2 regions of the Sedimentibacter sp. MB31-C6 genome follow, and region 1 is predicted to be linked to the other one. Evidence: riboswitches for the same ligand, from Rfam matches in the RefSeq annotation. Region 1 holds a riboswitch; the other holds the start of a gene.
What was found. A riboswitch is a leader RNA that binds a small molecule or an ion and turns the genes downstream of it on or off. The one in region 1 is predicted to bind molybdenum cofactor.
Positions count from the first base shown of each region.

Region 2: another riboswitch for molybdenum cofactor. It lies ahead of U8307_RS07630 (S-layer homology domain-containing protein); the one in region 1 lies ahead of U8307_RS01350 (FecCD family ABC transporter permease).

Region 1 is NZ_CP142396.1:266,109-279,036, forward strand. Features, by position in the region: gene U8307_RS01335 (NTP transferase domain-containing protein) at 1-716, opposite strand, end outside; gene U8307_RS01340 (ABC transporter substrate-binding protein) at 731-1,816, opposite strand; gene U8307_RS01345 (ABC transporter ATP-binding protein) at 1,838-2,617, opposite strand; gene U8307_RS01350 (FecCD family ABC transporter permease) at 2,614-3,630, opposite strand; molybdenum cofactor riboswitch at 3,821-3,949, opposite strand; gene U8307_RS01355 (4Fe-4S binding protein) at 4,052-5,083, opposite strand; gene tatC (twin-arginine translocase subunit TatC) at 5,209-5,979, opposite strand; gene U8307_RS01365 (Sec-independent protein translocase subunit TatA/TatB) at 5,996-6,169, opposite strand; gene U8307_RS01370 (twin-arginine translocase TatA/TatE family subunit) at 6,188-6,592, opposite strand; gene U8307_RS01375 (4Fe-4S dicluster domain-containing protein) at 6,773-7,372, opposite strand; gene U8307_RS01380 (TorD/DmsD family molecular chaperone) at 7,378-8,040, opposite strand; gene U8307_RS01385 (molybdopterin dinucleotide binding domain-containing protein) at 8,105-10,333, opposite strand; gene U8307_RS01390 (hypothetical protein) at 10,388-11,167, opposite strand; gene U8307_RS01395 (sigma-54-dependent transcriptional regulator) at 11,544-12,866, opposite strand; gene U8307_RS01400 (sensor histidine kinase) at 12,873-12,928, opposite strand, start outside.
Region 2 is NZ_CP142396.1:1,589,956-1,602,883, reverse strand. Features, by position in the region: gene U8307_RS07645 (FMN-binding protein) at 1-1,306, opposite strand, end outside; gene U8307_RS07640 (molybdopterin-dependent oxidoreductase) at 1,315-2,046, opposite strand; gene U8307_RS07635 (hypothetical protein) at 2,049-4,481, opposite strand; gene U8307_RS07630 (S-layer homology domain-containing protein) at 4,542-5,690, opposite strand; molybdenum cofactor riboswitch at 5,788-5,903, opposite strand; gene U8307_RS07625 (flavocytochrome c) at 6,040-7,977, opposite strand; gene U8307_RS07620 (HTH-like domain-containing protein) at 8,439-8,663, opposite strand; gene U8307_RS07615 (potassium channel family protein) at 8,794-9,624, opposite strand; gene U8307_RS07610 (glycerate kinase family protein) at 9,730-10,863, opposite strand; gene larA (nickel-dependent lactate racemase) at 10,882-12,159, opposite strand; gene U8307_RS07600 (2-keto-3-deoxygluconate permease) at 12,279-12,928, opposite strand, start outside.

The DNA of each region.
Region 1 (12,928 bases):
TATATGTTTTCAGACAGTACTCTCCCTAATGAATTGTTTATATGGATTATTTCAGTTTTATTTGTAACTTTTGTTTTAGATAGAAGTAGCTTAAGTGCCTGTTCTATTTCAACATTTGTTTTAAGACCGTTAATTTTAACCATATTGTATAAGTCTTCAGGAGTATTAATATTGAAAAAACTTTTAGTGCATTGATTAAACTCATGATATAATTTTTCTAAGTCCAAATAATTTGTTTTAACTAAGGAATATAACTCTATTACCTTTATTATATTGTTGTTTAAACATTGTTCAATACCCGGTATGCAAGTTTTCTTATATAGGGCAAATAATGGCTCCATATGGTCATTTATTAAAGGAACTACAATATCATTGTCTAATCGATGCTTTAACATTTCCTCTACTAAAAAAACTTCCCACATTGGCATGTCACAAGGTATTACAAATAACCAGTCATTTTTTGCTGCCTTAAGAGCTGCATGAATTCCACCCATAGGTCCCATTCCCGGATAAATGTCTTTTATAATTTTCACATTCTCTATATGATATTTTTCAACATTATCTGCTACAACAATTACCTCATCAAATAGTTTGTTAAGCTTCTTGAGAGAATTTGACATAAATGTCTCATCTCCGTACTTAATGAGAGCCTTGTCCTTTCCCATACGAGAACTTTTACCACCTGCTAATAATATACCTGTAACATTATAAGACATTTCCCCACCTCGCTTTAATTTACCTTGCTATTGACCAATATTTCTTCTATTTCCTCATCTGTAATATCATATAAATAGTACAATTCAAAGAAATCTTTAATTTCCTGCTTAACATCAATTTCATATTTATCAGGATAAAGTATATTAGCAAGCCATTTAATTCCTATAATTCTGTTTACAGAAGGCGGTCTATTTATCCAATCATATGGAATACCGGGTATTTCATAAACTTTTCCATCATTAACAGCATTAATAACACCCCAGCTACTACTATTTGTTATATCCTTATAAACTTGATGATTACTGTCGCCATCGATACTAATAATAACCACATCAGGGTTTTCAAGAATTACTTGCTCCAATGAAACCTGAATTCTTCTTGATTCTGACTTCCAGTTACTGCTGGCAACATTTAAACCACCTGCAATTTCAATTATTTCAGAATTAATAGTCCCTCTAAGTTCAGTTTCAAGACCTTTAGGCCCCATTGCATAATATACTTTTACTCTTTTTTCTTCGGGGATATTGTTAATAACTCCCTTTACATTACTCATTGTTTTAGTGAAATAATCTGATAGTTTCTTTGCTCTATCTTCCTTATTCAATATTTCTCCAAGAAAGGTATATGCTTCAGCTGTTTTATCAATACTTCCATCTACCATTAATACTGGTATGCCTGTTTGTTTTTCAATTTCTTCTGTATCAGATATATAAGCTTCTGAAACATCTCCCATGTTAATTATTACATCAGGTTTTACCATTAAAAACTCTTCAATATTGCCATTATACTGAGTTCCTTTCCAAGAGCCCAACACAGGAGTAGCCTTGTTTGTATCTCCTAAATACTTTAATTCCATTTCTGACATTTCGCTGTTTAATCCTGCAATGCTCTCCGGTGCCAATGTCTGTATCAAAATTGTTCCTAATGTACCTGTTGCATAAATTTTTTCAACATTTGCAGGTATTTCTACACTTCTTCCTGCCATATCAACAACAGTTCTATTTTCTGTTTCTTTAACTTCTTCTTTCTTGTTGCATCCAACTACTAACAATAAAGCAGTAATTAATAATATAATTAATAATAATATTTTCTTTTTCATTTTAGCCTCCATCTTATGCGATTAATAAGGAATACATACTTTAAATTTATTTTCGTCACTAACCTGTACGTTAATTAATTCAGAATCAATATTATACAATTCTTTGATGTTTTGTTTATTAATAACTTCATTAGGGTCACCTGTCGAATGAATAATACCACCCTTCATAAGCGCTGCCTTGGTTCCGTATCGAATTGCATGATCAGGCATATGGGTAGAAATTATAACACCTATGCCCATCTTTGAAAGTGTTTGTAAATGATTCATAACCTTGAACTGATTACCGTAATCTAAATTAGATGTTGGCTCATCCATAATTAGTATTTTGGGTTGTTGTGTCAGTGCTCTTGCAATTAGCACAAGCTGTCTTTCACCTCCGCTTATATTAGTATAGCTTTTGCTTGCCAAATGACTAAGTCCTATGCTTTCTATTGCTTTTAAAGCAATTTCTTCATCGCTTTTAGATGGCATATCAAATCTGTTTAAGTGGGGTGTCCTTCCCATTAAAACAACCTCCAAAACTGTATATGAAAAGGGAGGGTTGTGGTGCTGCGGAACATATCCGATAAATTTGGCAATCTTCTTCCTTGTCCAACCAGAAATATTTTTATTTCCTAATGTAATATTTCCTTTGTCAGCTTTCAATATTCCTAATAACACCTTGAATAATGTTGTTTTTCCTATCCCGTTAGGCCCTAACAAAAATAAGCACTCCCCTTCACCCAAAGAAAATGAAATATTTTCAAATACTGTCTTTTCTAAATTATACCTAAAAGTTAAATTTTCTACATTTAATCTCATTTCCAACCTCTCCTTGATCGTGCCAATAGCCATAGATAAAAGGGTGCACCTATAAGTGATGTAATTATCCCTATGGGAAACTCTATAGAAAATATGGTACGTGATATTGTATCAACTATTAACAAAAATGCTCCGCCCATGAAAAATGAAGAAGGCAATAATACTTTGTAATTAGGTCCTGCTATATTTCTCGCCAAATGCGGTATAACCAATCCTATCCAACCTATTGTACCGCAAACAGCTACCGAGGATGCAGTGAGCAGTGTTGAGAACAATACTATTATTAGTCTTATTTTATTGGTATCAATTCCTAATGTTTGCGCTTCTTCATCTCCAAAGGATAAAACATTGAGATTCCATCTCATAAAATATAAAGGAATTAAAGATAATAAATTTATAGTTAATAAAATTAAAATATCTTCCATATCTATTGCCGTCAAGCTCCCAAGCAGCCAGAAATTAATTGCAGGCAATTTATTATAAGGGTCTGCTATATATTTTATAAGAGATACAAAAGAATTGAAAATTGTTCCAACAAGCATTCCTGAAAGTACCAATACAAGCACTTGATTATTTTGTCTTACTTTAGTGCTTACAAACCATGTTACAGCCACAGCCAAAATACCTGTTATAAACGAATTTATTTGTATCCCTATTATACTCCATGAAAATATAATTCCTATGGCAGCACCTAAAGATGCACCTGCAGTGGCTCCCAATATATCCGGTGATACCAACGGATTGTTAAATATACCTTGATATGCTGCTCCTGAAACAGATAGAGAACCTCCTATTATTACTGCTGCTAAAATACGTGGTAGCCTTACATCAAACAAAACTGTTTCCATTGCAGAATTTATTGCATAGTCTTTTCCGAAAAAACTTACTGACATAATTTCATATATATCATTGTAGGTAATTGGAAATTTCCCTAATGTTAAGGAAATTACACATAAAAATATTATTGTAATCACCATTATTCCATATTTATATTTTTTTAAAATATCGTTCATGCTTACTCCATTTCAAGTCACTTTATAAGGTACATACGCAGGGGAATGCAACAAATTTGTTTGCTCCTTGCGTCGCACAAATTTGGCATTCTGTGCGGTTGACCTACCATCCATTTCTCAGAAAAAGGACTCTGAGAAATGGGGTTAGGGCATACAAAAAGCTTACACAGGAATATGCCAATGTAAGCTTAATAAGCCTAATGCATCTCCTTTCCAAACGTGGGGACAGCAGATTTCTCTGACTACCCTGTGGGGTTTAAACCCAGGTTATACAAGCATAGTTTCCCTTAGCTCGTAAAACTCGGAGTATTAAATTGTAAATAGACTTCATTTTAGGTGCATAGTTCTTGTCATTCTGAACCAAAGGTGAAGAATCTCATATGTTAATAGATTAGATCCTTCGCTATGCTCAGGATGACAATTATTTTTTTGTGTTCTTCCATGTACAAGTCGGACAAACGTCGGTTTCTGTAATAGATGCAAAGAATTCTTTTTTGCAAGATATACATTCCTTTTTTGTATTGAAAAAGATTGTTTCATTTATTATTTCAAAATTTTCTCTTATGTCAATTGCTTTTGTTGGACAAATATCTTTGCATAAATTGCAACCGGTACATAAATATGTTCTGAATACAATTGTATCGTTGTTTTCCTCCCAAACATTATGGGTGCACATTTTCATGCATGCTTTGCACTGAATGCATCTGTCCTTATCTATATCAACTAAATAAACAGATAATTTGTTTTCATTGTTTTGCTGCCATTTTTGTAGGATTTGTCCTGTCGAGCGCCAGAACTGAACCCTAATGGCAGGTGGTGCTATTTCATATGTTTTACCGAATAAATCCTTTGCCATATGTTTAAAGAAGCTTCTTCTGTCAATCGGAGTATCCTTTTTTATCTTTTCTGCTTCCTTAACATATTCAACTAAATTTTCCACATCTTCATTATGCACTGACATAGGTGGTAAGTTTAAATTATTGAGTATTATGTTTGTTCTATCTAATTCTATTTGCAGATTATGGCTTCTTTGACAATTATCGCATTTATTTAAATTTGTATGAATCTCTCTGAAGCCGTTATTATATATATTTAATAAAATTTTAGTGCTTAAAAAATTCAAGCACTCAATTCGTGAATTATTGTTTATGTTCTCATTAAGCTTATGCTTGTTGCATAGCAAATAAATTTTTTTATCTGCTCCCATAAACTTTCTGCCTGTATCTACTAATGCATTAGTCGGACAATGAGAAACACATTCATTGCAAAAGTTACAGCTTTCACTTATGGTTATTCCCTTTTTATTAATTTTTACAGCCTTTTTACTGCAAACCTCTTCACATATATTGCAGCTTGCCTTAGGAGAAATGTTCTTTATGCACTTTACTCGCTCGTACTTTGGCCTATAATCTAAATTATTTATTATTCCAACTACATCCATAATTCCAGCCATATATTCACATCCTTATGTTCAAAGGCTAGAATGGACAGACTGTTTATCTCATTCTTGCCTTTTTATGTTGTTTAAATTATGCTTTTTCTACCTAGTAAAGTCCTTCCTTGAACGAAGGGAATCCGTTAATCTTCATCATCTTCATTATCTCTCTTTCTTTTTCTTATAACTCTGCTAATTAATACACTGATTTCAAATAACAAAATCATTGGTAATGCAACTAATATTTGTGAAATAATATCAGGCGGTGTAATAATTGCACCAATTATAAATATAACAACAATTACTGCCTTGCGGCTCTTAATAAGCCATTCAGTTTTTAACAATCCCAATTCACTTAACAGAATTGTAACAACCGGCATCTCAAAAATAGCTCCAAATGTAATAAGAGTAGTCAATACAAAGCTTACAAAATTCTGTATTGTTATAGTTGGTTGAATAGAATGATTTTGATCTACACTAATGAAAAATGTCAATGTAACCGGCACTACAACGAAATAAGCAAATAATGTACCTAACAAAAAGCAAATCAAGCCTGCTAAAAGTGACAAAAACATAGTCGTTTTTTCTTTTTTCATAAGAGCAGGTTTTACAAAAAGCCAAACTTCAAACAAAATAACTGGCGATGATAAAACAAGGCCGCCAACTATTGCCAATCTAATGTATTGTGAAAACAATTCACCCGGTGCAATATAAACCATTTGATAACCGATTTCTTTTGCTTTATCTACAAGCAGCGCCACTAAATCATCACAAAAATTAAAACCAACAACTGCTACGGTTAAAAAGACAATAACAATGACAAATATTCTTTTTCTTAATTCACTTAGATGCTCAATTATACCCATTTCGCCACTGGGCTTTTTATCTTTTTTCTTAACAGCTCTTTTACTCACGGTTCATTCTCCAATATTAGTTTTCTTCTGTATTTGAATCCTCTTCATTACCATCATCTATACCATCTTTAAAACCTTTAATAGTTTTTCCGAAAGTTTTTCCTAACTTAGGTAACTGCTTTGGTCCAAATATTACTAAAACAATAGCAAATATTACTAATAATTCCTGTGTTCCAATTTTTCCAAACATAATATCCTCCTGGTATAATTAATTTTCTTGAACAATTTCTGTTTCTTGCGATAAACTTTCTTGTGTTTCCGTGATAACCGCTGAAGTATTTTCTTTTAATTCTTCAGCTACCGAAATAACATTTTCTTCCTTCTTTTGAAGTTTTCCAATATCATTTACGGATTTTTTAATATCCTTGATAGGTTTATTAGCATCATTCGAAATTTTTTTCAATGGTTCAACGGCTTTTTTAAGGGGCTTTTTAATTTCTTCCATCGGTTCTACAACACTCTCATTAATATCTTCTGACAGCTTGTCAGCATAAACCTTAATCGAACTCAGGAATTTCCCAGCCTTTTTTGCATACTTTGGAACCTTGTCCGGTCCAAGCACCAACAATGCCACTACGAAAATTACCACTAATTCTGATGTGCCGATTTTCAATAATATCCTCTCCTTTAAGTTAGTACATCGCTCTATAACTTTATTATTAAATGTTTTACTGGATAATGTTAGTTTAATGTCAATTTATAAAAATTACTATATATAAATAATCTTTACGATTGCTTATTTTCAATTGAAGGTGAGGAGTTCTGCCAAAGACATTACTCCTCTTAAATATCTTTATTCTTTACCGCCTTTAAATCTATCGGCAGGTTCAGTTCCTATTTCATTTAATCCTATATATACTACGCTTAAGTCTAATCCTAAGTCTTCTTTTAACCCATGAACTTCATTTTCTTTGATTAATTTTGCCACATCACTTTCGGGATCATTCAAATCACCGAAGTACCTGGCATGAGAAATACAAGTGCTTACACATGCAGGCATCAAGCCTGATTCAGCTCTTCCTACACAGAAAGTACATTTTCCCGCCTTTTGATCCGGCTTCATGTATCTTGCTTCATAAGGACATGCTACAAGACATGCTCCGCAGCCTATACATTTTTCTTCATCTACAACAACACTTCCGCCTTCCAAAGCAAATGTCGCTTCAACAGGACATACTTCAAGGCAAGGTGCATCAACACAATGATTGCACATTTTAGGCAATTTTACTTTTGATACATTTGGGTAACTGCCATGATCCCATTCTTCCACCCATGTATTAAAACAGTTTTGGGGCACGTCATTTTCCATCTTGCATGCAACAGTGCAAGCATGGCAGCCGACACATTTTCTCAAATCTATAACCATACCGTAACGCTTTTTATTTTCTGGCAATTAAATCACTCCTTTTCTGGCTCTAATACTAAAATATCTTCTTTTATCCATGCAGCACAAAGATTAAGCCAATAACTGTAAAGGCCTTTGTTCTTTTCTTCTGACAATCTTGCATAATCTTCAACCCACTTGCTTAAATGTTCACTTAAAAACTGTCTCTCAAGATTTTGCCATCTTAGTGCATTTTTTTCTTCGCCCTTTTCCAACGAGCTTTCTTCTTCAGAAACAAGAAAAGTCATAAATGACATTTCATATGCTATATGATCAGGAAATGGTATATCCTGCAAAGACTTGAACATATTAAGCTTATGAAAATTAAAAGACACCATTTCATAGCATGCTTTCACATGGAAGGTTTCTTTTGTTTCCAATTTCCCAAACTTAATTTTCTTACCACTCTTAGATCTGTTTCTTATGGCAGATTCATAGGGTGGTATAAATGATGAAGAAGTGGGAACAAAAAACCTGTCATAGTATTCTTGTTCATATTTTTCTATATCAGACAACTCAATTGAAAATTCATTGCTGCTGTCCTCAATCAACTCTTTTAATACTTCTTGTCCCTCTTTCATTACTTGAAGAAGAGAATCTGTAGGAACATTAAGTAAACAATATGAAAGAAGTTCATATATTTTTTTTCTTTGTTTGCATATTGTTAATTGGTCCATATTTACCTCTTTCCATACTTAGATTGTCCATTCCGATTATAATAATCGGAATGGATTGACTTTCTTAAAGCTTTTCTACTTTGTAAGCTCCACCATTTCTTGATGGTCCTCCTGTAGAAACCTCACTGAAACCGAAAATTCCTTCTATACTTGGGTCAGTTATACCGATTAAATGGAATCCATGTCCTCTTTCTGCATCTGACTGTTCTTTACCTTCGATTGTAAAGGATTTAGCTCCATATTCCCAATGTCCGTAACCATAAGCCACGCCAATTGTTCCTTTTGCAATACCTTCTCTTACAAGTGCTGTTCCTTCAAATTCTCCACCTGTAGCAGGGGTAACTTTTACTTTATCGCCAGTAGAAATTCCTAAAGCTTTTGCATCTTCTGAATTCATTTCTACTTTGTTGCCTAAATTAATATCTTTTAAGCTGCTGCTGTTTGCAAGCATACTTACACTTCTGAATTTTGGTTTATAGTTTGCTGCTTTAAATGGCCACTCTTCTTTAGCAAACACATCACTTACCAATTCTCCATTAAAGAATCTTTGTGGATTCCAAGCAGGAGTACCGTAAGCAAACTTTTCACCAGTTATAGAATTGTAGCTTGTTGCCAACTTTTCGTTATACAAAGAGAAGCACTTAGTATTTGCAAATACTCTGTTATCCCCATCAAAGCCTGCGCCATGGTCTTCAAATCTACCGCCTCTAGAAAGAAGATTCATAACTTTTTTCCACTCTTCTTCAGAGCCTAAAGCATCTTTCCAATTACTTGTTGCAGTTTCTAAATCCTGCATTTCTATTTCTTCATCAGAAATATCATCAACAGCTTCACCATCATATGCCAAATTTGCAACACCTTTTAAATAGAACTCATGAGCATCGTTAAAGTCATATTTATTGCCATCTACATCAGTGATTGCATCTTTTCCAAATCCTGGCACTCCTATAGCTTTAGCAACGTCTACCAAGAATACTTCATATGAAGCATGTCTGCCATCATCTAACTTCATTGATGCAGGCTCAACAACAGGCCATCTTAAGGTTGTTGCTTTACCTGAGAAGTTACCTTCTACGTTTGCTAGTCCCCAGCTTTCATAAGGTGTTGTATCAGGAACTATGTAGTCTGCCAAAGCAGTTGTTTCACCCATGTAACAATCCACTGAAATAAATAATGGAACTGTTTCAGGACTCTTTAATGTTTCTATTACTTCTTTTCTTGCTGCTGCTGGAAGAGCCAATAAAGGATTTGCCATCCAGTTCATAAATATTTTAACACTGTAAGGATATTTATTAATCATAGAGAATATCATCTGATTGTCAGAGCCTGAACCAACAGGATGCCAAGGCAATCTGCTTGGATATGGATTGTCTCCTTTAGCAACTTTTAACTTGTATTCATCAGTACTTTCGTAGCTAACTCCAGCCCTGCTCAAAGACAAAGCTTTATTAGCAGGTTTTCCTTCAATTGTGCTAAGTTTGTAACGGGCACCATCTGTTAAACCCTTGTATGAGTATCTTCTTGGGAAAATACCACCTTTTTTATTCATGCTTCCTACAAATGTTGATAATACATTCACAATAAAAGCTAAATCTAATCCGTTAGATGTAGCTGTACCGCCTAATGTATCAACAGATGATTTCATTCCGTGAGAAGTAAAATCATCGGCTATTTCAATAATAGTATTTTTATCTATTCCACAATCTGCTGCATATTCATCTAAGGTGTGTTCATCAGCAGTTTCTTTTAATATTACAAATGCTGTTTTCACTTTGATTCCTTTTACTGCTCCCACAAAATGAATATCTGCTTCTTTAACATCTTTTATAAATTTTGCATCTCCTGTAGCTTTGTCAATTGTCATGAAAGGTTCTTTTTCATCTTCAGGAACTATGAACCCAACATCTTCGGCTCTTAACATTTTTCCGTAATTCTTATGAGATTCATCAACAATAACTAAGTGTGATGCATTACTCCATGAATTGTAGCCTTTTTCCTTAGCTGCCTCTAAATTAGGTGAGCTTAAATATTTTTCATCATACTTTTTGTTATCAATTATATATTGAATCATAGCCATTCCAAATGCCCCATCAGTAGTTGGTACAATAGGAACCCACTTAGAATTTTTAAGCAATGGATTTACTGCTCCACCTACCATTACAGGATCCACCACTGTAATTTTTACATTCCCATCATTTAAAGCTTTAGCTGACTGACGAGCTATAGCCTGCATAGGCTTTCCACTGTGTCCCGGGAATGCTCCCATAAATAAAACATATTCTGCATTATTGATATCTGGTTTTCCACCATTAGTCGTTACCTGCTCCGCAGGTACTTTAGAGCCACCTCAGGAATAGCCGTGACCGTAATTATTAACGGTTCCGAATGCTCCCGAGAATCTTCCTGATATACTTCTTCCGTCTCCACGACCACCGTTCATAACCAATTGGTTTGAAACCGCACCTAAATCAGGTCTCTCAGGGTCAATAAGTGTTTGGTTGTCTCTTACTTTTCTAAACCCATCAATTGCATAATCTTCTCCTATATCACCGAAAAGATTTCCACCTTCAACAGTTTCATCAATTAATTCTTTCCATGAAATAGGTTTCCATTTACCTTCTCCACGTTTATCAGTTCTTTTTAATGGAACTGTTATACGCATTGGATCATAATAGCTTTCCAATGTTGCATTACCTCTTGCACATAATGTACCCCTATGGAGATTGCCGTTGTTCTTATAAGTACTAAAAGCTAAATACCCTGCAGTCAACGGATCCTTCATGCTTAGATGAGGCTCTGCGTTGTTTGGGTTATATGGATTTCCGTACACTCTCAGGATTTTACCTGTGGACTTATCGATTTTAACACGATTACCACAGGAAGTATAACATCCCAAGCATGCACTGTTTCTCATTAAGATTGAAGGTTCAAACTTTACTTCACCTGTTGCCAAATCAATTACAGCCTCAGGCTTTTTGCCTCCAAATTCTTTTGCATCAGGAAAACTTTCTGGAACCGGAGTTTCTTCTTCCACTACTGCTGTCTTTTTATCACAGCCTATGCTTAATCCCGTAAGAGATAAAGCTCCGGCGCTTCCTAATACTTTCAAAAAAGTTCTTCTTTTCATATTGATTATCACCTCTATTTTTTAAAAAAGTATTTTTGTCACTAAATTAACAAAGCAATTTATATGCCAATAGTTCTCATTCTGTATTACTTTTATTTATTTTTGACTCTAATATGGCTAATTTTCAACGTATAATTATTCCTAATTATTTTTCATGAATTAATTTTTTTCATATTTAAGTCCTTTAGTATTACTTTTTTTAAATATAGAGAATTTTTTTACGCCATTTTGACAAATTTGTTTGTAATATAGACAAAAAAAATACAATATCTAAATTTAGATTTTGTATTTTTTGTTACTGTTAACCATAAAGAGAGAAGATGTATGCCCCTACCTTCTCATGTCAAAATGTCAAACGCTATGTCACAATGACATGTTAGTTGTGTATATCATATTCAGCTATTTTTCTATAAAGAGTTCTTAACCCTATTTTCAATATCTTAGCAGCTTCGGTTTTATTCCAACCTGTTCTAACAAGAACCTGTTCAATATGCTCTTTTTCCATATCCTCTAAAGATAAGCTTTTTACATTATTTTTATTGCTAATTTCTCCTGAGAAAAAATCAGGTGACATTATTTCTTCACCCTTTGAAAACAATATTCCTCTTTCTATTAAATTTGCCAATTCCCTAACATTTCCCGGAAATTTATAATTTAATAAAAATCCTTCAGCTTCCTTGCTTAATTTTTTATTTGAATTGCTTTGTCTTAAAAAATGCTCTGCCAAATACAATTTGTCTTTTTCTCTGTCTCTAAGAGGAGGTACTTCTAGTTTTATAACACTTAGCCTATAATAAAAATCTTCTCTGAAGCTTCCGTCTTCTATAGCCTGCTCTAAGTCTACATTTGTGGCAGTTACAACTCTTACATTGATTTTCTTTGTAGTTGTTCCACCTACGGGCCTTATTTCTCCCGTATCTAAAAATCTAAGAAGTTTAACCTGCAGAAAAACATCCATATCTCCTATTTCGTCTAAAAACAAAGTTCCTTCATTTGCTAATTCCAATAAACCTTTTTTATCAGCACCGGCTCCAGTGAATGCCCCCTTTACATAACCAAACAATTCACTTTCCAACAACTGGCTAGGAATTGCGCTGGCATTTATAGGGATAAACGGGTGCTGAGCACGGCAGCTGTTATAATGAAGAGAACTTGCTACCAACTCCTTGCCTGTTCCGCTTTCTCCCAAAATAAGAACAGGTAATGTACTATCAGCAACCTTTTCAATTCCATGTTTTAAATTGACAATAGGCTCGCTCACCCCAACTATATTGGGTCTACCGCTGGTTCTTTGAATTGTTTCAATTAGATTACTGTTATATTCTTTAAGCTTCTTTTTTTCTAATGCTTTTCCCAAAACCAATTCCAATTCAACCGGTTTTATGGGCTTAGTAAGGTAATCATAGGCTCCGTTTTTCATAGCCTTAATTGCAGAATCTACATCCGCATAACCTGTAAGCATAATTACTTCCATGTTTGGCTGAAACTTCTTTGTTTCTACTAAAAGTTCCAATCCATCCATTCCATTCATTTTAATATCAAACAAACCTGCATCAAATTCTGAGTTTTCTATTATTTTTAAGGCTGCTAAGCCGGAATTGGCTGTTTCAACAATATAATTTTTTCTACTAAGCCTTTGCTGCAATATTTCAGTGAATTTTTCTTCATCATCTACCAATAAAATTCTATACTGTTCCACTTGTCATCACCTCTTTGATGTGGGTATACAAACTTTTGCTTTCACACCTTTTTCATCATTAT
Region 2 (12,928 bases), 1.3 Mb from region 1:
TCACTGCATCTTTTGTAGTTGAAAAATGCGTCATTTCTTTTACATTCATACCAAGCTTGAAATTGGGAGCAATATTCATTGGAGCATTGTCTCCTTCAACCTTTAGAAAATATCTTTGCCTTACCAATGATATTGTTTCATTTTTTATAAGACCGTCTACAGCACCCATAGTGAAAAAACCTTTTTCATCAACTTCGTCAAATTTTCTTAATATTTTCCCTACCTCTATTGACTTATCCTTAGCTCCATAGTATTCATAATAATATGGCTCAATATCTTCAGTTAATGGATTAAACATATGAACGCTATCTATATCCTTAGGAGATATTTCTTTATATAAATCAATATTGGAAACCATCTTTACCCAATATGGTCCAAGTTCCAAAGGAACAGATACTCTTACAGGCTTATCTTCATCTTTTATATCTTTGCCGTTGACTTTCCAGGTTAATATTATGTCATTTACTTCTAATTTTTCCTTGTCTATCATAGTATAATATCCATCTCTTCCGGTTATACCTATACCTTCATATTCACTTAAATCAATACCTTCCATATCCAAAACATGTCTAAGAGTAGGACCTGTTACACGTAATTTTGTTTCGGTTCCTGTTGTATTTATAAGTGTTGTATCCATTTCTATCTGCTCATATTCTTTTATTTCATCAGTATCTATACGAACAGACCCACCTTCCCAATTTATAGCAAAACTATTTATATCTTTTTGCCACATTTCCTGTGGTACTACATCCGGAACCTTCGGTAATTGTATACTATAATTCCAATATTGATAGTGTCCTATAGCAGCATTTACTGCGCTCACTACTGCCTGCGAACTTACTGTTGCTCCTGTAACTTGAACTATATCTTCAGGATTTTCCTTGTCAAGCACCACCATATTTAAATATTTATTCACAGGCAAATTTTTAAACCTATCCAAAAACCAGTTTTTTTCTATATGCTCTGCATAGTCCATAGATTCTTCGTGGTTTAAAATTTGTATTCCAATTAATTTATCTTTTTTGTTATCAATAGCAGCTAAAACTTCAATAGGACCATTATACCCCACACAGCTTACAACATATGCGCAAATTTCTCCATCTACTTCATAAGCCCTTTTTACTGCCGGAAAATACAAAGAGCCATATAAGTCATCCGCAATGTTTTTTATCAAAGTTACTTTTTTTGCTTGAGGATAAAATACTCTTACTTCCTTTTCCTCTTTAGAAGAATCATTCAATACAAAAAATAAAAAACCAACTACAATTAATATAATTGCGATAATATATCTATATCTATTCTTCATAATTTCACCTATTCTATAAGGATTACATCTATGTTTGAAACCCACTGAGGCTTATTCACATCTCCTGCCTCCTTTTGACCTACTACTAACTTATATGGAGCACCTTCATCTGTATTATATTCTTCGCCATCTTCTTCCCACGCTATAATCATTGGATACTTATTTTCAGGATTTGTTTCATCAATATACTCATTTTGTACTTGTTCTATTGTAAATTCCATTTTATAGCCATCCTCAGCAATTATAGATATTTTTGTTGCATCAGGCTTTATCAAGGCTACTTCATCTAATAAATTCCATAGCTTAATTCCTTTAAAATATGTATATCCTGTGGTGCCAAAACTATTCAATGAATAAAAATCAGCCTCAAAAATAATGTCAGTCATTGCTTTTAATTCATCTAGTGAAAGTGAAAGTTCATTTTCAACCAATCCTTCTATTTTTAATAGATTCTTTGTATTTTTTTCATCATCAATATTATTTGTTTGCTCTACTGATGAAGGTTCTTCTGTTATTGGTTCTTCTGTTATTAGTTCTTCTGTTGTTGGTTCTTCTGTTATTTGTTCTATATTATTATCCTCTTCGGATTCTATTTCTCCTTCAGTAGTTTTTTCATCAGGTTTTAGGGTTGCTGATTCTATTTTTTCATTATTATCAATATCTGAATTCTCATTTACACTTGTTGAACATCCAGCCAGTAACAGCAGTAAAGCCATTAATATAATCAATATTCTTTTCATAATCACCTCTTGAGTTCCTGCAAAAATATTACCGGGAAGCCCTTTAATAATTTCAGTCTAAACTGATTTTGCAACAGCAGTCTTTTTGCCCAGTGATTTTCAATATCACTAAAAAAGGTATCTGTTTTTACATCCTTCATTTCTGGTGCTTCATAATCACCTGTACCAACAACTATGCAATCAGTCCATTTTACCCACATAGATTTGCTTTCTTCAATAATAAGTCTCAATGGTCCATATGCATTGTTGTTAACATATCCAATACTTCCTTCATTGGGAACAAGAGGATAACCGTCCGCTGCATATGCAAGAATTATATCCTTAATTTGTCCCTGAGAATTTAGAACTCCATTTATCACCTGCTCATTACTTCTTAGTATTTGGTTGTAATTTTGCCCACTAAATACTCTTATGCTTGGAACATCTACATCATCCTTAAGTTCAACAACTTCATTTATTAAATCCCAAAGAACAATACCTTCCATTTCACGAATTCCATCGCCAGTATAAACATCTCTTATTGCATAATCTTTTAATGCTTCAATTTGTCTTAAAGTAAACGTTCTTGGTTCTTTTATCTGAGAGCCTGTTACACGAAGGACAGGCATGTCTAAGTAATCCTCATATATGCCTTGTTCGTGGTTCCATGCATTTTCGCCTACATCAGTTTGTGTACTTTCACCTTCACCTGTTCCCTGGGTTTCTGTTGCTATAGATTCTCCTTCACCTATAATTATTTCTTTTGCAAACTGTACCTGATTAGATCCGTTTGTATCATTATAATTTGTTTTACCGAATATTATTCGAATAGGTCCTCCATCATTTCCAATACCTGGATTGAATCCTTCATCATTTGGTCTCGTTACATAGGGGTATCCATTGAATCCATAAGCAACTAGCACTGGAAATTCTGTATAAAGAGGGTCTACATATTCACCCGGAAATGTTCCATCCCCTTTATCTAACGCACTTTTTTCATAATAGCCATATAATGAGTTATCCTTAATTTGCTTTATAGTCATTGGAGCAAAATTATAATTATCTGCTGCAATAAAACGCACTTTTGTATTTTCATCAATTTTTGGGCTTACCCCTGCTTTAAGAAGAATATCCCACAATGGAACACCCTTAAATGTATTGTAATACCAAAAATACTCGCTATTAGAAAGGCTATATTCTTTTGTTACATGAATATCCTCCATTGCTTCAATATCTTTGACATTATATCTCACTTCTTTTTCTAATGCATCACCGTGAATAATCAATTCATAATCAGTATATTTAGTATCGTCATAAGGAGCATAACTGTGCTCATAAATATTTTTAGCGTCTTTTTCTTCTATATAAATATATGCCACATTAGAAAATTCCTTGGCAGTATTTTCATCTTGATGATAAATTAACTTAAAACAGCCATTGTCGTTATGTTTTTCTTTAATATAACCATCTTCTGTATCCAAAAATACTAAGGGTACTTCATTAATGCCATAAGCGACTGTGTAATTTTCCGCCTCAGAAATAGGTACTGTAAGAATTTTTTGTCTTGATTTATCTTTAAAAGTAATGTTTCCTGCATTCTCCTTTGCTTTCACATAATTATCAATTAAATATTTGACATTTATCCCCTCGTATGAATTTTCCAATACTTTACCGTCAACTTTTTCACAGTATGTTTTCAAGGTTTGACCTTCTGTATCTTCTTCTATTTGTCTCAAAGAAACAGCTCTATAACCTTCAACTGCAGGTCCCTCAATTGTAAAAGTTGCTCCTGTAATAGCATCAATATTATAAGGCTCTCCATCTCTATCAATGTGCTTATAAGGTGATTCAGAAGTTACCTTCACTCTTTCGTCCCCTACAGTAACCTTTATTATTTTTTTACCCCATTTTGACATATTCATGTCATCAATATCAGTCTGTCCAAATAATAATTTCGGAAAATCCTTGTCTAAATCACTTTCAATTATATCTATATCAGTCCATGAAACGGGAGGAGAGAAAATGTTCTTAGGAAAATCAGCCATGACTGTAGTATATCTTGCAATCATAGGCATTACCACTTCCTTGCTTTCCAAAGTAAAATCACTGTAATAATATGAATTTTTTAGCTCATTGATAGTCTTTGTAAATTCAAAACCATCTGAGCAAGTAAACTTAACAGTATAATCTTTGTCCAATTTCAAATTATCACTAATAAGTTCAAAAAAATCATATCCCTTCGCTTTGATAATTTTATGAAATCCAAGGCTGTTATTAGTAGAGAAGGTTCTCTCTACCATCGTATATTTTACCCAGTCTTTTTCTGAAATTAAAACCTCTTCTTTGACTCCAGTGCCTGTGATTATTAGCTCTAGCTCTGCTGTTTTACCAAAGACAACAGCATTTGATATAAGCATACAAACAATTAGAAACCAAACCATAATTTTTCTGAACATAATAACCTCCTGATTTATAATAAATGAGCGAAAGAATCGCTCATTTATATTATTGTTATATTATTCTGAAAATAATGTATTAAATACTATCAATGCAGCTTCAGCTCTATTTACATTCTTTAAAGGTTCAAAGTTTTCTCCTGCAACTCCAACAAAAACATCCTGAGTTTCAAGATAAGCAACAGCATTCTCTGCCCATTCAGCTACATCATTTTTATCTATGTAATTTGATTTTTCCATAACAAATTTATCTACCTTAGTTTGTTCTACTAAACCTTTTGCAATTGCCGCCCTTGCAGCTACAACTGCTATTTCTTGCCTTGATATTACTTTTTCGGGCATAAACGTACCATCAGGGTTTCCTATAAATAATCCAGATTCAACAGCAGCTTGAACATAGGAAGATGACCATCTATCTTTATCTATATCGCTGAAAGCTCCTTCATAATCTTTAAGCTCATATCCTAAAGCTGCAACTATTATTTTACAGAACTGTTCTCTAGTAAATTCCTTTTCAGGTGCATAAAGTCCATCACCCATACCATCTATAATATCTCTATTAACAAGATCATAAATAGCTGTTTCTGCAAATTTAAATTCTTCCGTTATGTCAGTAAATATAATAGTTTCAGTTTCTTTTTCATCAGTTTCTTCAACTGTAACTTCCTCAGGTTCTTCTTCAACAACCTCTTCTAAATCTTCTTCTATGGTAATTTTATTAATCATTTTATAAACTGTATTAAATTCGCCTTCTTCTTTTAAATTTCTATACACAGTTATTTCTTCATTTTCAATTTCATCATTGTCAATTATTTCTCCATTTACTTCATAAGCTAAAACAAATTTCAATTTATCATTAAAAATATCCTGAAGTGGCTGTGGATCAATTTCATATCCATCAGATGCTGTAAATATTACGATTCCTTCTTCTGCAGTTACTCCTGCTTTATCTTTTAACAAATAAGCTAAGCTCACACCTTTAACTTGAGCTGTTTTTTCTCCTGACTTTGAATTGTAAATGTATTCCTGAGATATTTGAGCTTCCTCAGGCATTTCTTTCAAATCCTTTAAAGTTAAATTAAGTTCAGTTTTAACAAACTCTCCTCCAATAGCAACAGTATAAGCTTTTGTTTCAGTCGCAAATACTGTCAGTTGAAATATTATAACTGCAATCAATACAAATAGAATTACTCTAAATCTTTTTAACATACAATTCCTCCACTTATTATATTTATTTAACTTTAGTAAAACTAAATTTAAATCAAATAAAAAACAGCACTTTTGATGGAAATGTGCTGCTTTTTCTCAAGTTGTTCTCTTTTCTCCTTTCCATCAGGAGGCCCAACCGTTTCCAGTTAAACCCTATCGGCACAGCATCCATAAAAAATTCTTAGGCTATTGTGCTCGGAGTTTTATTATTTTATTGAAATTATATCATAAATTGGAAAAGGTGTAAAGTTACAAAAAAGTTTTCATAATGAAAAACTCCCTAAAATTGTATAAGATATTTCAGGGAATTTATGTATCAATTTAGTTATATTTAATGCGTTTTTTATATTTAATCTACTGAAACAAAATCTGGAACTTCTCCAGTAACAGCATATTCTCCAGCTATATGTCCATGTACTAAGGCATCGGGAATAGCATTAGATCCTAATCTGTTAGTTCCATGAACACCACCTGCTACTTCTCCAGCTGCATACAATCCTGGTATAATATTACCCCAAATATCCTGTACTTCTGTTTTTTCAGTAATAGTCAATCCTCCCATAGTATGATGTACTGATGGCCATTGAGGAATTGCATAATAAGGTCCGTTTTCAATCTTTAACATAACACCTTTATCAATAACCTTGCCAAAGTCAGGGTCTTCACCAGCTTCTATATATCCATTATGCGTATTTATTGTTTCAATTAAAGCTTCAGCTGTCATGTTTATAGTGTTATCTTGATATTTGTGAGCATTTATCATTTCTACCAATTCTTCCAAAGTATCTGCTTTAAATATACGGTCTGCATCAATACCATTTTCTAACTGTGTATCAGCAATAAATCCTGCTTTTTCAACTATATCCTGTCCAAAAATCGAGAAGGTTGGGAATCCATCGCTTTCTTGAGCTGCTCTTGAACAAACGTCACGTCTTTCACCTTCATTTACATAACGGTTTCCATTTACATCAACATAAACAATACCAGAACTCGGTCCACTAAAAGGAATAACTGCTGTTGCATCTAAAACACCATTATTTGGATTTGCGAATGGATAAAGTTGAATATATGACATTTGCATAGTATTAGCTCCAATTTCTTGAGCCATTATTAATCCTTCGCCAGTTGCCCCTACATGATTTGTAGTAGGTAAGTCGGCTGTAAGTGCAGGTACATGTTTTGAACGCATTTCTACATTTCCACTAAATCCACCTGTCGTTATAATAAGACCCTTTTCAGCCTTTATGTTCTTAATACCATCTTCTGTTTCAACTCTAATGCCTACAACTCTTTGTTCTCCTTCTATTTCACGATATATTTGAGTCATTTTAGTATTTAACATTACTGTAGTATCCGTTTCATCAATCATTTTCTTTTGAACAGTAACAATATCTGCACCTACTCCATTAATTGTCGTATATGTACGATATCCATAATGTCCACCTGGACGTGTAATAGATTCACGTACTTCAAGTCCATTATCTAATAATATATCTAACATAACAGGAGATCCATAGACAAGATTTTTAACTAACTTCTCATCTCCCATATAGTCTCCACCTACGATAGTATCTTCAATATGTTTTTCAGCAGTATCGGGTTCAATTTCTAACTGAGTATATAATGAATCTGCAATTTTACTAGTATAAGATGCATAAACTCCACCGTTAATTTGTGAATTTCCACCTAATACTGGCATTTTATCTATAAGAAGAGTATTTGCTCCTTGAGTAGATGAACTGTAAGCAGCTGATAGTCCAGCAAATCCCCCGCCAACTACTACTACATCATAAGTTAGGTCCCAATTTTCTGGAAGATTCTTGGTTCCCATTGGTGGTCTAGCATCATTTATAACATCTGCTTCACTAGCAACTTCTGCTATATCAAATTCACTAATAACTCCACCTGCTTGTTCAATTGCTTTAGAAACTGCTTCTATTATAGCGTTACTTGATATAGTTGCACCTGAGATAGTATCTACACCTATACTTTGTTTTTCAACAATTTTGATTGGCATATCTTTTATTGCAGCATCAGAAACACCTTGTGTTTCATTATGAGAAACAATCTCAATATTATCAATTGAAGTTTCACTTAATGTAACCTTCACCTGCATTGGATTCATACCAACTACATCGATAATATATTCACCTTTCTTCATCGGAGTAATATTTACCTCTTGCTCATTAACTGTTGAAGTATCATCTGTTTTTGTTGTACAAGCAGTTATGGAAAACAACATGCACATTACAAGAAGTAGTGATACAATCTTAATTGATTTTTTCATTTTTACTTCCTCCTTTTGAGTCACAAAATCACTTTGCATTTAAATCCATCAGTACCCTTTATAGTAAATATTTAACAGATACTAATTGTTTAAATTTTAACATAAATTTCTATGCTTGTCAAACATTAAACATTTTTGAAATGACGATTAAAAAACCTCTTTATATTACATAGTTTAAGATTTATAAGCAATAGGCATATTCATAATTCATTGAAATAATGATTATAGTGCCAAACTATTTAATGTTTATTGTTAGGAATATGCTAATAAGTTGATAAAATTTTTACAAATGTGTTTTTGCCAAAATAATACATTATTTCCCAGGAAATAATGTATTATAGTTTATTATGCAATATAATAGCTATAGTAGACACTATAACTACAACTTATTTTATTATATTAAAAAAACTATGCCTCAAGATTTATGGCATAGTTTCTTTAATATAAAATTTTATTTTAATTTATACTGCTGTAACAAACTTAGAAAGTTTTATACCTTTTCTTACCTCAATTGAAAATGAGGGATGTAATCCAGATGCACGTACTATATCTGTAGTCTTATAATCTTCTTCAAGAATAACTGGTGCATATTCTATTCCAAACAAAAGGATGTTTGTAAGTTGATATCCTTCTTGTGCACTATCATACATTTCTTTTAATATTTTGCCTAATTGTTTTACAGTCACTTTATCAACTCCTTATATAATCCAATTATATCTTTTAAATACATCATATCATATTGTTACAAAATTTTCAACTTATATTATTTTTTATTGTATTTTTGTAACTTTTTTGTTGTATATATTTAATAAATTTTTATCTTTCAATGCTTTCGAAATTTTCCCAGAAATTTTTAATTTTACTATACTTAATTTTTTGTTTTTTATAAACTTCATTATTATATGTTATTGGGCTAAATGATTTTCCTACTTCTATATCATTTGAATAATATTTTTTGTATATAGCTACTTGATGTAATCCATAGCTACCAGTTATTGATATTTTTATTCTAAATCTGCTTTCAAATGATTTTGTTTCCTCATTGAAATTATTAGCTTTATTTACTTCTTCCATTACATTAAAGGTTTCAAAGCTATTTCTAAAGCAATAAGAAAAATCATATTTTCCTAAATATGTAATATAGTAATCAGTTAGGATATTAAATATAGAAGCTGTAACATCACCAGTGTTATGTTCTATAACACTTATTCTAACTTCTGGATTTATTAGTGCATCCTTGTTTGTATTAATAACTCTAAAAATCAACAAATCAAGTTCAGGATTATAAATTATTTTTTTAGAAAGTTTTATTGAATCTCTAGGATGTAACATTTTAATTGATAATATTGATATCATTAAAGCAAAATATAATGTAGCTATACAAGAATGAACTATGACTATTATTTTTCCAATATTCGTTATAGGTACTAGGTCTCCATATCCAATAGCTAATGAAGTAACAAAGGAAAAGTATATATAGTTTAAGAAACTAGTTCCATTTTCTAATATTTTTAAATTATTATATACTATCGCAAATAACATATTAATTACTATATAGTAAGTTAATAATTTTGCCATAACTATTCCAAAATTTGCATTTCTAATTTCACTAACCCAATCAAGGCTAGTTTTCTTTGGATATTTCATTAAATAACCTCACTTTAAATTAAGAGAGTTTTTTGTTTAACAAAAGCTATATATTTTAAAGAAATATATAGCTTTTATATTTATTAGTAACAAATTATATAAACATTATTTTACGCTTTTAATTAGTCTCATTATATTATCAGCAGTTACTTCTAGATTTTCTTTACTTTTTAGTTTACTAATTTGAAAATCTTGTGGAAGTCTATTTATAGTGAATATTGATGTAACACCTATTTCATAGGCTTCATCTATATCATTATCAGCTCCACCTACTATAACAGTTACTGGAATATTTTTGTTTTTAGCTTGTTTCGCTACTCCTATAACAACCTTACCTCGTAAACTTTGAGAGTCAATTTTACCTTCGCCAGTAAAAATCATATCAGCATCACTTATTATATTGTCAAACTTAACTGTTTCAAGTACTGTTTCAATTCCCATTTTTAGTTTTGAGTTAAAAAATGCAATCATACCTGCTCCCATTGCACCTGCTGCTCCACCGCCAGGAACATCTTTCAAATCTACAGCCATATCTTTATTAATAACTTCACATAGATTTATAAGGCCATTGTCAAGTTCTACAACTGTTTCAGCGTCGGCACCTTTTTGAGGTCCAAATATATATGCTGCACCTGATTCGCCATACATTGGGTTATCTATATCACACATTGTTATTATTTCTATATTTTCAATAATCTTAGAGCGTTCTGATAAGTCTATTTTAACTATATCTTTCAATGTTCCTCCTACAGGTATAAATTCATTGCCTTTATTATCATAGAATTTAACTCCTATAGCTGCAGCTGCTCCTGTTCCTCCATCGTTTGTACTTGAACCCCCTAATCCTACTATTATCTTTTTACAACCTCTTTCTGCTGCTGCTAAAATTAGCTGACCTACTCCATATGTAGTAGTTTTTGTTGGATTTTTTCTATCTTCAACTAATGGAAGGCCTGCACAGCTTGCCATTTCAATTACTGCAGTTTTGCCATTATCTATTAATCCATAAAAAGCTTGCATATCTTCAAAATATGGATTTTTAACTGTTTCATATAACTTTTCTCCACCTAGTGCCTTTAAAAAGCAATCAACACTACCTTCACCGCCATCGGCAACTGGAATTGATACTATTTCACATTTAGGAAAATACATTTTTATCTTTTCTGCAATTATGCTACAAATCAGTCCTGAACTTAATGTTCCTTTAAATGAATCAGGGATTAATACTGCCTTTTTCATATATACACTACCTTTTCTTTATTCAACAACCATTACAGAAACTCCATCAGGAATAACTGTTACTGTGGCATTGTCATTTCCTAATATTTCTTCTGCTTTCTTTAATGCATCTTTTACATTTTTGGCCGGTATCATATGGAAATCCTTTATAGTTTCATCGTCTGCATCTGAAACATAAATAATTTTAGCCTTTTGTAAAACTCTAATAAAAACTTGTGACTGCCATTGGTCTGCCTCAGTTTCATTTCTGCCTCTTGATACAAAGGTATCTAATACCTTCTTAATATCATCAGCTTCTTTAAATGTTTTATAAAATACGTCGCCGCCATGCCCATCGCTTGATTTAGCAAGCATAATAATAACTCCATCTTGTTTTACAGTAACTTCTGCTGCTGTCATACCCTTTACTGCCTGATAAATATTTTGGTCTAATGGATAACCACCATTTGTTGAAACTACTATATCAGCTGATACTGCCTTAACTTTACAAAGTCCTGATAAAAACTCACAGCCTTTTTCATGTGCTTCAATTGCATCTCCAGCCACAGCATAAATAACTTCTTTTTTATCATTAATTATAACATTAACTATATAAGCGAGTCTAGCTGTTTTTGCTGCCCATATCATATCTTTATGTATAGGATTACCTTCTAATATTCCTGTTCTTGAATTAGGGTCAGCTATAAATTCTGAACTATGGTTAGCAAGAACTGTCAATCGACTTGCAATACCTGGAAGAACGCTTTTTCTTCCTCCTGAATATCCAGCAAAAAAGTGAGGCTCGATAAACCCTTCTGCAACAAGAAGATCCGCTTCAGTAGCAAGTTTATTTATTATCAGTTCTCCACCTGAAGGTAATATCCCTAATTTTACAAACATACTTTCATCATCACAATCATGTATATAAATTTTTTCATTACTCACTATTTCATTTCCAAATTTTTCGATTAATTCATTTCTCGTAGTTTCTCTATGGCAACCTGTAGATATTAGTATAGTAATATCTGCTTCTGGATTTCCTCTGCGTATTTCCTCTAACATTAATGGCATAATAATTTTACTTGGTACAGGTCTCGTATGGTCGCTAGATATAATTACTATTTTATCTTTATCTTTTGCCATGCTACTTAATCTATCTGAGCCTATAGGGTTTTCTATAGCCTTCCTCACTAATTCAATCTGACTTCCTTCAGGTGTATAGTGATGTAATTCGCTTACAAGAACTGACTGAAGTCTATCATCAGGAACTTCCAATACAACTTTTTCCTTACCGTATGGTAACTCAACTTTTGCCAAATTTATACCTCCTAGATTCTACTAATTTTTTTATAATATATTATCATAAGTAATCCCTTACCTTGATATAATTAATTCATATTCAATTGATTTGTATAGTCCTCTTTAATCTTTAACTGTTATACTGTCTTTCTTCTACCATTTGCCCTTTTATCTAAATATGCAACAAATAAAGGACAGCAAATCGCAGTTACAATAATAGAGGCTGCTACTTGAACTGTTGCAGCTGTAGCTATTATGGCAATAGATGGATCAACTGCTGCAATTGCTTCTGGTGTACCTACAGCATTCCCTGCTGTAGTACCTATTGCCGCACCAACTGCAGGATTTTTAGCTTTTAATAATTTCAAAACAAGGTAACCGCCAATTCCAGTTATTATTGTTGTAATTAATCCTAGAATTATTCCAGGTCCACCAGCTGTAATTATTTGCCCAAAATTAAGAGCCGCACCTAATGGGAAAGCAAAGAATGGAATACAAATAACCGTTCCTTTTGCTAAAAATTCTCTTAAATCTTCATCTAAATTTCCTAAAATGAATCCTATAATAATTGGAACTACAGATGCAACAAGTGACATAAATGGAATAGAAGCAAGCCCTGATGCACCAAGAGCTATCATAGTAAAGAATGGGCCATCATTTATTGATAATATAGATATTGCTCCTACATCAGAAGCATCACCATACTGACTAGCTAAAGCTGCATAAAGACCACCATTTGAATTTGTTAATGCTGCTATAACAGCAACTGGACTTATTCCTAATACAC